DNA from 3 places in the Blastococcus sp. SYSU D00813 genome. Region 1 is predicted to be linked to each of the others. Evidence: predicted binding sites of a transcription regulator. Region 1 holds the regulator's gene; each other region holds the start of a gene.

What was found. The regulator LexA, encoded in region 1, represses DNA repair genes until DNA is damaged. The targets are predictions, from matches to a motif close to TCGAACANNTGTTCGA.
Region 2: ACI8AX_RS08095 (DUF222 domain-containing protein) is a predicted target of LexA. The motif match lies at 1,777-1,792, and genes of this name have one in related genera.
Region 3: ACI8AX_RS16450 (DUF6504 family protein) is a predicted target of LexA. The motif match lies at 1,506-1,521, and genes of this name have one in related genera.

What each region holds. Positions count from the first base shown of each region.
Region 1 covers NZ_JBJGZX010000016.1:43,252-46,500, forward strand. The annotation lists gene ACI8AX_RS13075 (hypothetical protein) at 1-145, opposite strand, end outside; gene ACI8AX_RS13080 (LysM peptidoglycan-binding domain-containing protein) at 259-540, opposite strand; gene lexA (transcriptional repressor LexA) at 1,109-1,885, shown strand; gene ACI8AX_RS13090 (hypothetical protein) at 1,924-3,039, opposite strand; gene ACI8AX_RS13095 (phosphatase PAP2 family protein) at 3,002-3,249, opposite strand, start outside.
Region 2 covers NZ_JBJGZX010000008.1:123,412-126,660, reverse strand. The annotation lists gene ACI8AX_RS08100 (ATP-binding protein) at 1-1,681, shown strand, start outside; gene ACI8AX_RS08095 (DUF222 domain-containing protein) at 1,809-3,026, shown strand; gene ACI8AX_RS08090 (hypothetical protein) at 3,216-3,249, opposite strand, start outside.
Region 3 covers NZ_JBJGZX010000025.1:18,616-21,864, forward strand. The annotation lists gene ACI8AX_RS16435 (GNAT family N-acetyltransferase) at 1-131, opposite strand, end outside; gene ACI8AX_RS16440 (YbaK/EbsC family protein) at 128-646, opposite strand; gene ACI8AX_RS16445 (maleylpyruvate isomerase family mycothiol-dependent enzyme) at 702-1,340, opposite strand; gene ACI8AX_RS16450 (DUF6504 family protein) at 1,615-1,935, shown strand; gene ACI8AX_RS16455 (SAV_6107 family HEPN domain-containing protein) at 1,935-2,450, shown strand; gene ACI8AX_RS16460 (DNA polymerase III subunit alpha) at 2,447-3,249, shown strand, end outside.

The sequences.
Region 1 (3,249 bases):
CGCGCACCTCCGCCTGGCAGACGCCCGCCTCGTCGTGACGCCACCCGAGGACCGCGCCGGGCCACCACGACCCGTCGGCGAGGACCTCGGCCTCGAGGGGCTGGGCGATGGAGGCCACTGCTCGGCCGCGCTTGTCCACTGGCACGTCGGGAACGGTAGGTCGGCGCACCCCGGCTCCCGGCGGACCGCAGCGCCCCAGGGGTTGACGAAGATGGGCGGCAGATTCGTCGACCCCACGGGTACAGCCGGCCGACCGGCTCACGGGACCTCGAGCACCTGCCCGGGGACGACCACGGCGCCCTCCAGGTCGTTGAGCCGCTCGATCGCGTCGACGACGGCCCGCACGTCCTCCCCCGGGTCGGCCACGCCCGCCGCGATCGACCAGACGGTGTCGCCCGGCTGCACGACGACGCTGCTGCCCCCGGCCAGCTCCAGCTCCTCCCCGCCGCCGACGACCGCGGACAGCGCGAGCAGCGCCAGCGCGGCGACCGCGACCCCCAGCGCGGCGAGGACGACCCGGCCCCGGCGGGTCAGCCGCACCGGCCCCCCGCCCGCGACGGCCCGCGCCGGGTGGCCCGACCGGACCCGGCTCCGGCGCGGCGCGGCGGCGGCCGGCACCGGTCGCGCGCCGGGGCGCACCACGTCGCGCCGCAGCGGCGGGGCGCCCGCCGGCGGCCCGGCCGGCCGCACGGCCTGGCGGGCACCGGCCCGCTCCCCGGCCGGACGGACGGGACCGGCGACCCACGGCCCCGTGCTCCCCCACCCACCGGGCGCCGAGCCCGCCACCCCGCCCGCCGGCCCCCCGCAACCGCCCGCGCCCCGCACCGTGCCCGCCACCTCGCGCCTCCTCCACGACGGCCGCCGGACCCCGGCGACTGGTCGAACAGCCGTTCGAATCGAACGTCTGTGCGATGTCTACCGCACGCCGCCGACAAGAGCGATCCCGACACGGAGCAGTTCGAACATGTGTTTGAGGACCGGTGCCCGACGCGCTACGGTCTGTGCTGCGAGACGCAGGTGCACCTCCGGCACCGGCCGGGCGAGGACCACGGCCGGGGTGAGCGGGGTGGACGGACGAGCCGCGGCACGCGGCCGGCGAGGAGGAGACGTGGCGGGCACCAGCGGGACGTCGGGGGGACGCGGCGGGTCGCGCCGCGCGGGCGGCACGGCGACCGGCTCGACGCCGGCGCCCACGGCGGAGGTCCGGACCTTCCCGGACCGGGGCGAGGCCGGCGACGGCCTGACCCAGCGCCAGCGGCGCGTCCTCGAGGTCATCCGCGACTCGATCGACCGTCGCGGCTACCCGCCCTCGGTGCGCGAGATCGGTGAGGCCGTCGGCCTGTCCTCGGCCTCCTCGGTGGCCCACCAGCTCTCGGTGCTGCAGAAGAAGGGCTGGTTGCGGCGCGATCCCAACCGCCCCCGCGCGCTCGACGTCCGGCTCCCCGGCGAGCTCGCGGCCGCCGGCGCCACCGCGCCGCCCCCGCCGGTCGCCGAGGACTCCGCCAGCCCGGCGCCCACCTACGTGCCGCTCGTGGGCCGGATCGCCGCCGGTGGCCCGGTGCTCGCCGAGCAGGCGGTGGAGGACGTCTTCCCGCTGCCCCGCGAGCTCGTCGGCGAGGGCACGCTCTTCATGCTCAAGGTCACCGGTGACTCGATGGTCGAGGCGGCGATCTGCGACGGCGACTGGGTCGTCGTCCGTCAGCAGCCCACGGCCGAGAACGGCGAGATCGTCGCCGCGATGATCGACGGCGAGGCGACCGTGAAGACCTACAAGCGCAAGGACGGGCACGTGTGGCTGCTGCCCCACAACCCCGCCTACGAGCCCATCCCCGGCGACGACGCGACCGTGCTCGGTCGCGTCGTGACGGTGCTGCGCCGGGTCTGACCCGGCGCCCCCGGGCGCGGGCCCGTCCCGGGACGGGGTCAGGCGCGCGGAGCCCCGCCCGGCGGCGCGCTCCCGCGGCGCCGACGTCCCAGCAGCCAGAGGAGCAGGGTGGCCAGGGCCGCGGCCACCAGCGCGGCGGTCACCGGGGAGACGCCCTCCTCGGTCTCGGTGAGGACGTCGGTCAGGGAGCCGTCCGGCGCACCGGTCGCGCCGGCGGGCGCGGTCACCGTCGGCACCGGGACGACGCTGACCGTGCTGGGCAGCCCCTCGCTCGCCACGACCAGCGAGGTCCCGTCGGCGGAGAAGCTAATCGCCTCGCCCTGCGGGGACTCCGGCAGGGCCACGCGCACCGGCTCGGCGGCGAGCGCGGCGGCCACGTCCGAGCCGGCCAGCGGCCACACGTAGGCGTCGGTGTAGGTCCGCAGCGCCAGGGCGTGCCCGTCGGCCGCGACGGCGCCCCCGGTCACCAGCAGCTGACCGGCCCGGCCCACCGGGCCACCCGGGGTGCCGGTCAGGGTGAGGTCCACGGAGGCGACCTCGACGAGCCCGACGGTGCCGTTGGGCTCCAGCGCGGCGACCGGCCGGAAGACGTCGCTGGAGCCGAGCACCTCCTTGGTCACCACGTAGGGCGTGCCGTCGGGGGCCAGCAGCAGCGCCTCGGCGTCGTGCGGCCCGTCGGGGTAGGTGAGCCGGTGCACGGCGGTGGAGCCGTCCGGGCGCAGCGCGATGAGCGCGACGGTCTCGCGCGTGCCGGTGTTGTCGCCGGTGTCGGCCAGCCACACCGTGCCGTCCGGCCCGACGGCGAGGTCCTCGGGGTCGAAGGGGTCCACGCCGGCCTCGTGCACCCGGGTCACCTCGCAGGCGGGGTCGAGGACGAACACCTGGACGAGATCGCCGCCGTCGTTGATGGCCAGCATGGTGCCGTCGCTGCCGACCACCAGCCCGGAGAGCTCGGTGAGCCGCGGGTCGGTGATGTCGCACTGCGGAGTCGCCGGGGCGGCCTCCTCGGCCTGTGCCGGGGACGCGGCGACCAGCGAGAGGGCGAGACCGGCCAGCAGGGCCGAGCCGGTCAGGCCGGCGCGTGCGAGGGAGGCGCCCCGCGCCGGGCCCCGGCGGTCACGGCGACGCGGGGCCCGGTCGGCGCGAGTCGGCACGCACCCAGCGTGACAGGACGAGTGCGTCGACCGCGTGAACCACGCCCAGCAGCACCACGCCGACGGCGGCACCGGCGATCGCGTCGCTGACCCAGTGGAAGTCCAGGACGATCATCGCCAGGCTGCACAGCACCGGCCCGACCACCGCGAGGAACCAGAGCACCCGCTGCGCCCGCGGCGGCAGGCCGAACTCGACCGCCTGCCAGCGCG
Region 2 (3,249 bases), on a different contig from region 1:
GCTGCGCCGGGCGGCCGGCTGGGCGCGGCGGGCCGCCGCGACCGCCACCCGGCTGCTGGCCTTCGACGAGGCCGCCCGCTACCTCGCCACGGCGCTGGACGCCGGGCAGCGTGCGGGCGCCGACAGGGCCGAGCGGGCCGCGCTGCTCGTCGAGCTGGCGACGGCGGAGTTCCGCGCCGGGCGCTTCGACGCCGCGCTCGAGCGTGCCCTCGCCGCCTCCGACGTCGCGGCCGGGGACCCGGACCTGCTGGCCGCCGCCGCGCTCACCGTGCACGACGTGGGTGCCCCGGAGTTCCCGCCGGCGCTGGTGCGCATGTGCGAGCGCGCGCTGGCCGCCGTCGACGGCGACCGCTCCCCCGCCCTGCGCTCCCGGCTGCTGTCCCAGCTGGCGTCGGTGCAGGCCGACGCGGGCCGGATGGGGGCGGCGGCCCGCAACGCCGCCGAGGCGCTCGACCTCGCGCGGGGCTGCGGGGACTCCGAGGCGGTCCTCGACGCGGTCCGCGCCCGCATGAAGGCCAGCCCCACCGCCCTCGGCGTGGCCGAGCGGCTGGACCTGGGCCGGCTGGCGATCGAGCACGCGGCCGGCACCGGGCAGCCGCTGGTCGAGCTGTGGGGCGCGAAGTGGCGGATCGACGCCGGCCTGGAGACCGGCGACATGGACGTCGTCCGCGACGAGGTCGACCGGGTCTCCGCGCTGGCCGCGAGCACCCGGCTGCCGCTGGTCCGCTGGCACGACCGCCGGCTGCGGGCCTCCCTGGCGGCGCTGCTCGGCCGGTTCGACGAGGCGGTGGCGCTCAACGAGGAGGCCCGCGTCATCGGCGCCACCGAACTGGCCGGCGACCTGTCCGCGGTCGGGTTGTCCGACGCCTTCGTGTTGCAGCACGCGCTCGTCACCGGCCAGGGCCCGGCCTGGGACGACGAGGTGCTCGCGACCCTCGACCGCGCCGGCGACGTACCGGTGGTCCTGGTCAGCCGCGCGCTGGTGGACCTCATGCGCGGCCGGCGGGAGGAGGCGGCGGCCCGGTACCAGCAGCTGCGGGACAGGCTCGCCGACCCGGACTTCGTCGCCTCCGGCGGGGTGCCGCTGAACCTGGTGCCGCTGGTGGAGGAGTTCGGGGACGTCGCCGCCGCGGAGGTGCTGCACGGGCAGATGGCCCGCGAGCCGTACGCCGCGGGCGGGGCCGGCGTCTACTGCCAGGGCTCGTACGCCTCGCTGGTGGCCCGGCTCGCGGTGGTGCGCGGCCGGCTCGAGGAGGCGGTGCGCTGGTTCGAGGAGGCCCTGGCCGTCGACACCGGGACCGGTGCCCGGCCGGCGACCGTGCACGACCGGATCGGGCTGGCCGGGGCGCTGCTCGACCGCGGGCAGCCGGCCGACCTCCCCCGCGCGGGCACGCTGGCCCGGTCTGCCGCCGGGGAGGCACGGCGGCTGGGCATGCCCGGGCCGGAGCGGCGGGCCGCTGCCCTGGCCGACCGCGCGGACCGCGCCGTCCGGCGGGCCGACCCGCTGACCGCCCGCGAGCGCGAGATCGCCGTCCTCGTGGCGCGGGCCTGGACCAACCGCCGGATCGCCGAGGAGCTGGTGCTCTCCGAGCGCACGGTGGAGAGCCACGTCCGCAACGTCCTGGCCAAGCTGGGCGCAGCCAACCGCACCGAGCTGGCCACGCTGATCGGCCGCTCCTAGCTCGTCCGGCGGCTGGTGCAAGGTCCCGCCGAATCCTGTGGACAGCGCCCTGAGCTGCAGGTTCATGCTGCCGAGTGGCAGGCTGACCGCCAGAATCGAACACAGATTCGAACGGCCAGGAGGGTTCGTGGGCGAGCTGCAGTCGGCGCTGGACGCCCTGGCCATCCTCGACCTGGACGACCTGTCCGACGGCGAGCTGCTCGACCGCCTCCGCGCGGCGGTCACCGCCGCCCACCGCATCAGCGCGCACGTCACTCGGGTCGCCCGCCGGGTCGACGCCCGGGGAGCCAGCGAGCACGACGGCATCCGCACCGCCCAGGCGTGGCTGCGCGGGCACCTGGGGGTGTCCGGTGCCTTCGCCGGGCGCGTGGTCGGCCAGGGGCGGGTGCTCGAGCACCTCCCCTTGCTCGAAGGGGCCTTCGCCGACGGAGAGCTCGGGTCCGACCAGGTCGAGGTGATCGCGAAGATCGCCGAACCGGCCAACCTGGCCCGGGCCACGGCCCAGGGCATCGACCTGGCCGAGGTCGAGGCCGCGCTGGTCACCCTCGCGATCCACGGCACCCACCGCGACCTACGGCTGGCGGTCGCCGACTACCTGGCCAAGCTCGATCCCGACGGCCCGGAACCGGATCCCACCGAGCAGCGCGAGTGCACCACGGTCCAGCATCCCGACGGCACCTGGACCCTGCGCGCCACCCTCGACCCGGTCGGCGGGCAGAAGGTCGCCACCGCCCTGGAAGCAGTCCAGGCCGCGTCCCGCTGCGCCGGTGACACCCGCACCCGCGCCCAGCGCACCGGCGACGCCCTCGTCCAGCTCGCCGACAACGCGCTGGCCTCCGGCGAGCTGCCGGTGCTGCGCACCGTCAAGCCCCACGTCATCGTCACCCTGCCGCTGAGCGACCTGCTCGACCCCGGCACCGGACCGGCCGCCGCCGGCACCGGCCTGGGCGCCACGATCTCCGCCGCCGCCGCCCGCTGGGCTGCCTGCGACGCCGCCGTCACCCGCATCGTGCTCGACCCCGACGGCCTCCCCCTTGATGTGGGCCGCACCCAACGCACCGTCCCCGCCCACATCCGCAGAGCCGTGGAACTGCGTGACCGGCACTGCGTGTTCGCCGGCTGCGAAGCACCGGCCTGGTACTGCGACGTCCACCACCGGCTGCACTGGGCCCTGGGTGGGCAGACCTCCCTGGACAACTCCGCCCTGCTGTGCGAACGCCACCACACCAAGGTCCACCACGGCTTCCGCGTCGAACACGACGACACCGCACCACCCGGACACCGCTGGCGCACCTACCGCCCCGACGGCACCCAGATCCTCATCCACCCACCCCTGCGGACCTGACGCCCCGCGCCGAATCACCTGAACGACCCGCGACCGCCCTGGTCGCGGGGCACAGGCGCGCGCCCGGTCCGGCACAGCCCTCATCCGGGCGCCCTGAAGGCGGCCTCGGGGACCATCAGTGTCTCCGGCTGAGGGCTCGCCGCCTGAGGCACTCGGTCAGCACCGTGCTCGATCGCGTCGCCGGTCGTCTCAGTCGCTCGTGGCCGTGACGAGGACCGCTGTG
Region 3 (3,249 bases), on a different contig from region 1:
TACCGGCCGGCGACCACCGACGACGAGTAGCCCATGGCCGCGCCGTAGATCGCCAGCGCCTCGTGCATGTGGTCGCGGATCCAGTCGGTCGGCAGCTGCGTGACCCGGGTCGCGGGGGTGGTGCCGGTCATGCCTGTACCGCCTCGGTGCGGGGCGTCCCCGCCGGCCCGGGACCCACCTCGGCGGGCGTGCCCTCGGTGAGCCGGAGGAGCTCGTCGTAGGTGGTCGGGAAGACGGTGTGCGGGTGCCCGGCGGCGGCCCAGACCTGCTCGTACCGGGCCAGCTCGACGTCGACCAGGGTGCCGATCGGTGCCGGGTGGCCGACCGGGGCGACGCCGCCGATGGCCTGGCCGGTGTGCTCGCGCACGAACGCGGGCCGGGCGACGCGGACCTCGGGCACGCCGAGGAGCCGGGCGACCTGCGCGGTGTCCACCCGGTGCGCGCCGCTGGTGAGCACGAGCAGCGGGTCGCCGCCGACGTCGAAGACCAGGCTGTTGGCGATCGCGCCGACCGGCACGCCGAGCTGCGCGGCGGCCTGCGCGGCCGTGCGGGCGCTGTCGGGGAGCTCGCGCACCTCCCCGGTCGCGCCGGCCTCCCGGAGGGAGCGGACGACCTCGGCGACCCGGGGTGAGGCGGCGGGTGGCATGCGGGCGATCCTCCCACCCGGTCGCGGCGCCCGGCGGGTCGGGGAACGCCGTCGGTCAGCCCCGCGCCCACGCCCGCAGCGCGTCGGCTCCCGGGCCGGCCAGCTCGTCGAGGCGGGCCGGGCGGCGGGTGATGGCGAGCGCGAGGGCCTCGACCGGCCCCTCCACCCGCGGCCCGCTGCCGCGGGTGGTGCCGAGGTCGGAGGCGGTGTAGGTCAGCTCCGGCAGCCCGCGGGGGATGAAGCCGGGCACGGCCCTGCGGCTCACGACGAGGTCGAGGGCGTCGGCCCACGGGTCGAGCGGCCGGCCGTGGTGCAGTCCCAGCGGGACCGTGATGTCGAGCCGGTGGACGAGCAGGTCGGTCAGCGGGGCGTGCCAGTCGGCGCCGGGCGGGGTGAAGCGGCTCCCCGCGTGCTCGCGCAGGTCGGCGACGAGGGTGGCGGTCGGTCGCTGCGCCCGCTGGTCGGCCATGAGGTGGTTGGCCCGGTCGAAGGAGCCGCGGGCGCGCACCATGGCGCGGAGGAACCCGGGGACCGAGCCGGTGGGCCCGACCATGACGTGGGCGGCCACGTGCCGGACGGTCCACCCGCGGCAGAGGCTCGGCGCGGCCCACTGCTCCGGGGCGAGGGTCTCCAGCAGGTCGGCGAGGGCCCGTCGCTCGGCGGCGATCGTCGTCCAGGCGGTCGTCTCGTCCACGCGGGGATCGTGGCAGGCGGGGACGACGTCCGGTCGCTCCGAGCAGCAGGGACCGTCGTACCGCGCTCGTAGCGTGCGGGCACGGGGAGCGGGGGGAGGGCGGCGGCACGCCGGCGCCGGGCCCCGGCTTGACGGCGGCGCGGGGGTCGGGTGTACTCGACGTGTTCGAACACGCGTTCGAACAGCGTCGCTCCCCGCGCCGTCCGGGTCCTTCCCCACCCGCCGGTGCGGTCGGGGCCGGCGCGACGGGTGGCCGAGCGGTGGGGAGAGGGACATGGGCCGGGTGCTGAGCGGGGTCGGCGGTCGGGTCGGCGAGGAGGTCCAGGTCGAGCGGGGGCCGCTCGGCCCGGTGCAGTTCTGGCGCGGTCAGTCCCGGTACGTCGTCGGTGAGCTGCTCGACTCGTGGGTGGAGACGCCGGCCTGGTGGCAGCGTGCGGCCACGGGCGGGGCCTCGGGCGACCTCGTCGCCCCCCGGGAGGTGTGGCGGCTGGAGGCGGTCCGCGCCGGCCGGTCGCGGATGAGCTTCGCCGGCGTCTACGACCTGTCGTGGGACGCGGCGGAGAACCGCTGGTCGCTCGTGCGGGTGCACGACTGATGGGCGCGCTGCGAGCCATGCCGTACGACCGGTCCGCCGACCAGCTGCCGCTGCCCCCGCCGGTCCCGGCCGCCGCGGCCGGGCTGCTCGGCCAGGCCCGGCGCGGGCTGGCCGAGGCCGCTGCGGCCACCGACGCCCGGGAGCGGTACGCCACCGCGCACCTGGCCGCGCTGCGCGCCGCCGCGGCGGTGCTGGCCGCGCGCACCCGTCCGGAGTCCGGCCGTCGCCGTCCGCGCAGCGCCTGGGTGCTGCTCGGCGACGTCTGCCCGGAGCTGGGGGAGTGGGCCACCTTCTTCGCCGCCGGTGCCGCCAAGCGGGCCGCGGCCGAGGCCGGGCTGTCCCGCGCGGTCACCGAGCGCGAGGCCGACGACCTGGTCCGCGACGTCGAGGCGTTCCTGGGCGTGGTCGAGACCACGCTGACCCAGCTCCCGGAGCCCGCGCCGCGTCCCCGGGTCGTCGGCGGCACCGACCACCGCGGCGGCCCCTCCCGCTCCACCTCCCGCTCCCGGAGGTGAGCGACCCCTTCGTCCACCTGCACGTCGCCTCCGGCTACTCCATGCGCCACGGGGCCAACCACCCCGCCGACCTGGTCACCCGCGCCGCCGAGCACGGCATGCAGGCGCTCGCGCTGACCGACCGCGACGGGCTCTACGGCGCGGTGAAGTTCGCGCTGGCCTGCCGGTCGGCCGACGTCCGGCCGATCTTCGGCGTCGACCTGGCGGTCACCCCCGCCGTCGACAGCAGCGTCCCGCCCGCGCTGGCGCACGCCCTCGGCTCCGGCCCCTCGGGTGTGGCGGGGGCGCGGCACCGCTCCCGCCGTCCCCTCCCGCCCGACCTCGACGGTCAGGTCGAGGGTGAGGGTGACGCGGGCCGGGGGAGCCGCCGGTCCCCGGTGCGCGGCGGGGCGAGCGTCGACCCGCGCCTGCCGCGGGTGACCTTCCTGGCCCGCAACGGCGCCGGCTGGCGGTCGCTGTGCCGGCTGACCAGCGCCACCCACCTGCGCGGCACCCGCGGCGAGCCGGTGGGCTCGCTGGCCCTGGCCGCCGAGCACCCGCTCGGCCTGGTCGCGCTGCTGGGGCCCGACTCCCCGGTCGGGCGGGCGCTGGCCGCCGGCCGGGCCGACGTCGCCGCGGCCCGGCTGTCGGCCTGGCGGGCGGTGTTCGGCCCCGGGCAGCTGGCCCTGGAGGTCGTGCACCACCGCGGCCGGGGTGACCGGTCGCGGGCGCAGGGGATGCTGCGGTTCGCCGCCGAGACCGGGATGCCGGTGGTGCTCACCAACGCCGTCCGGTACGTCGACGCCCTCGACGCCCCCAC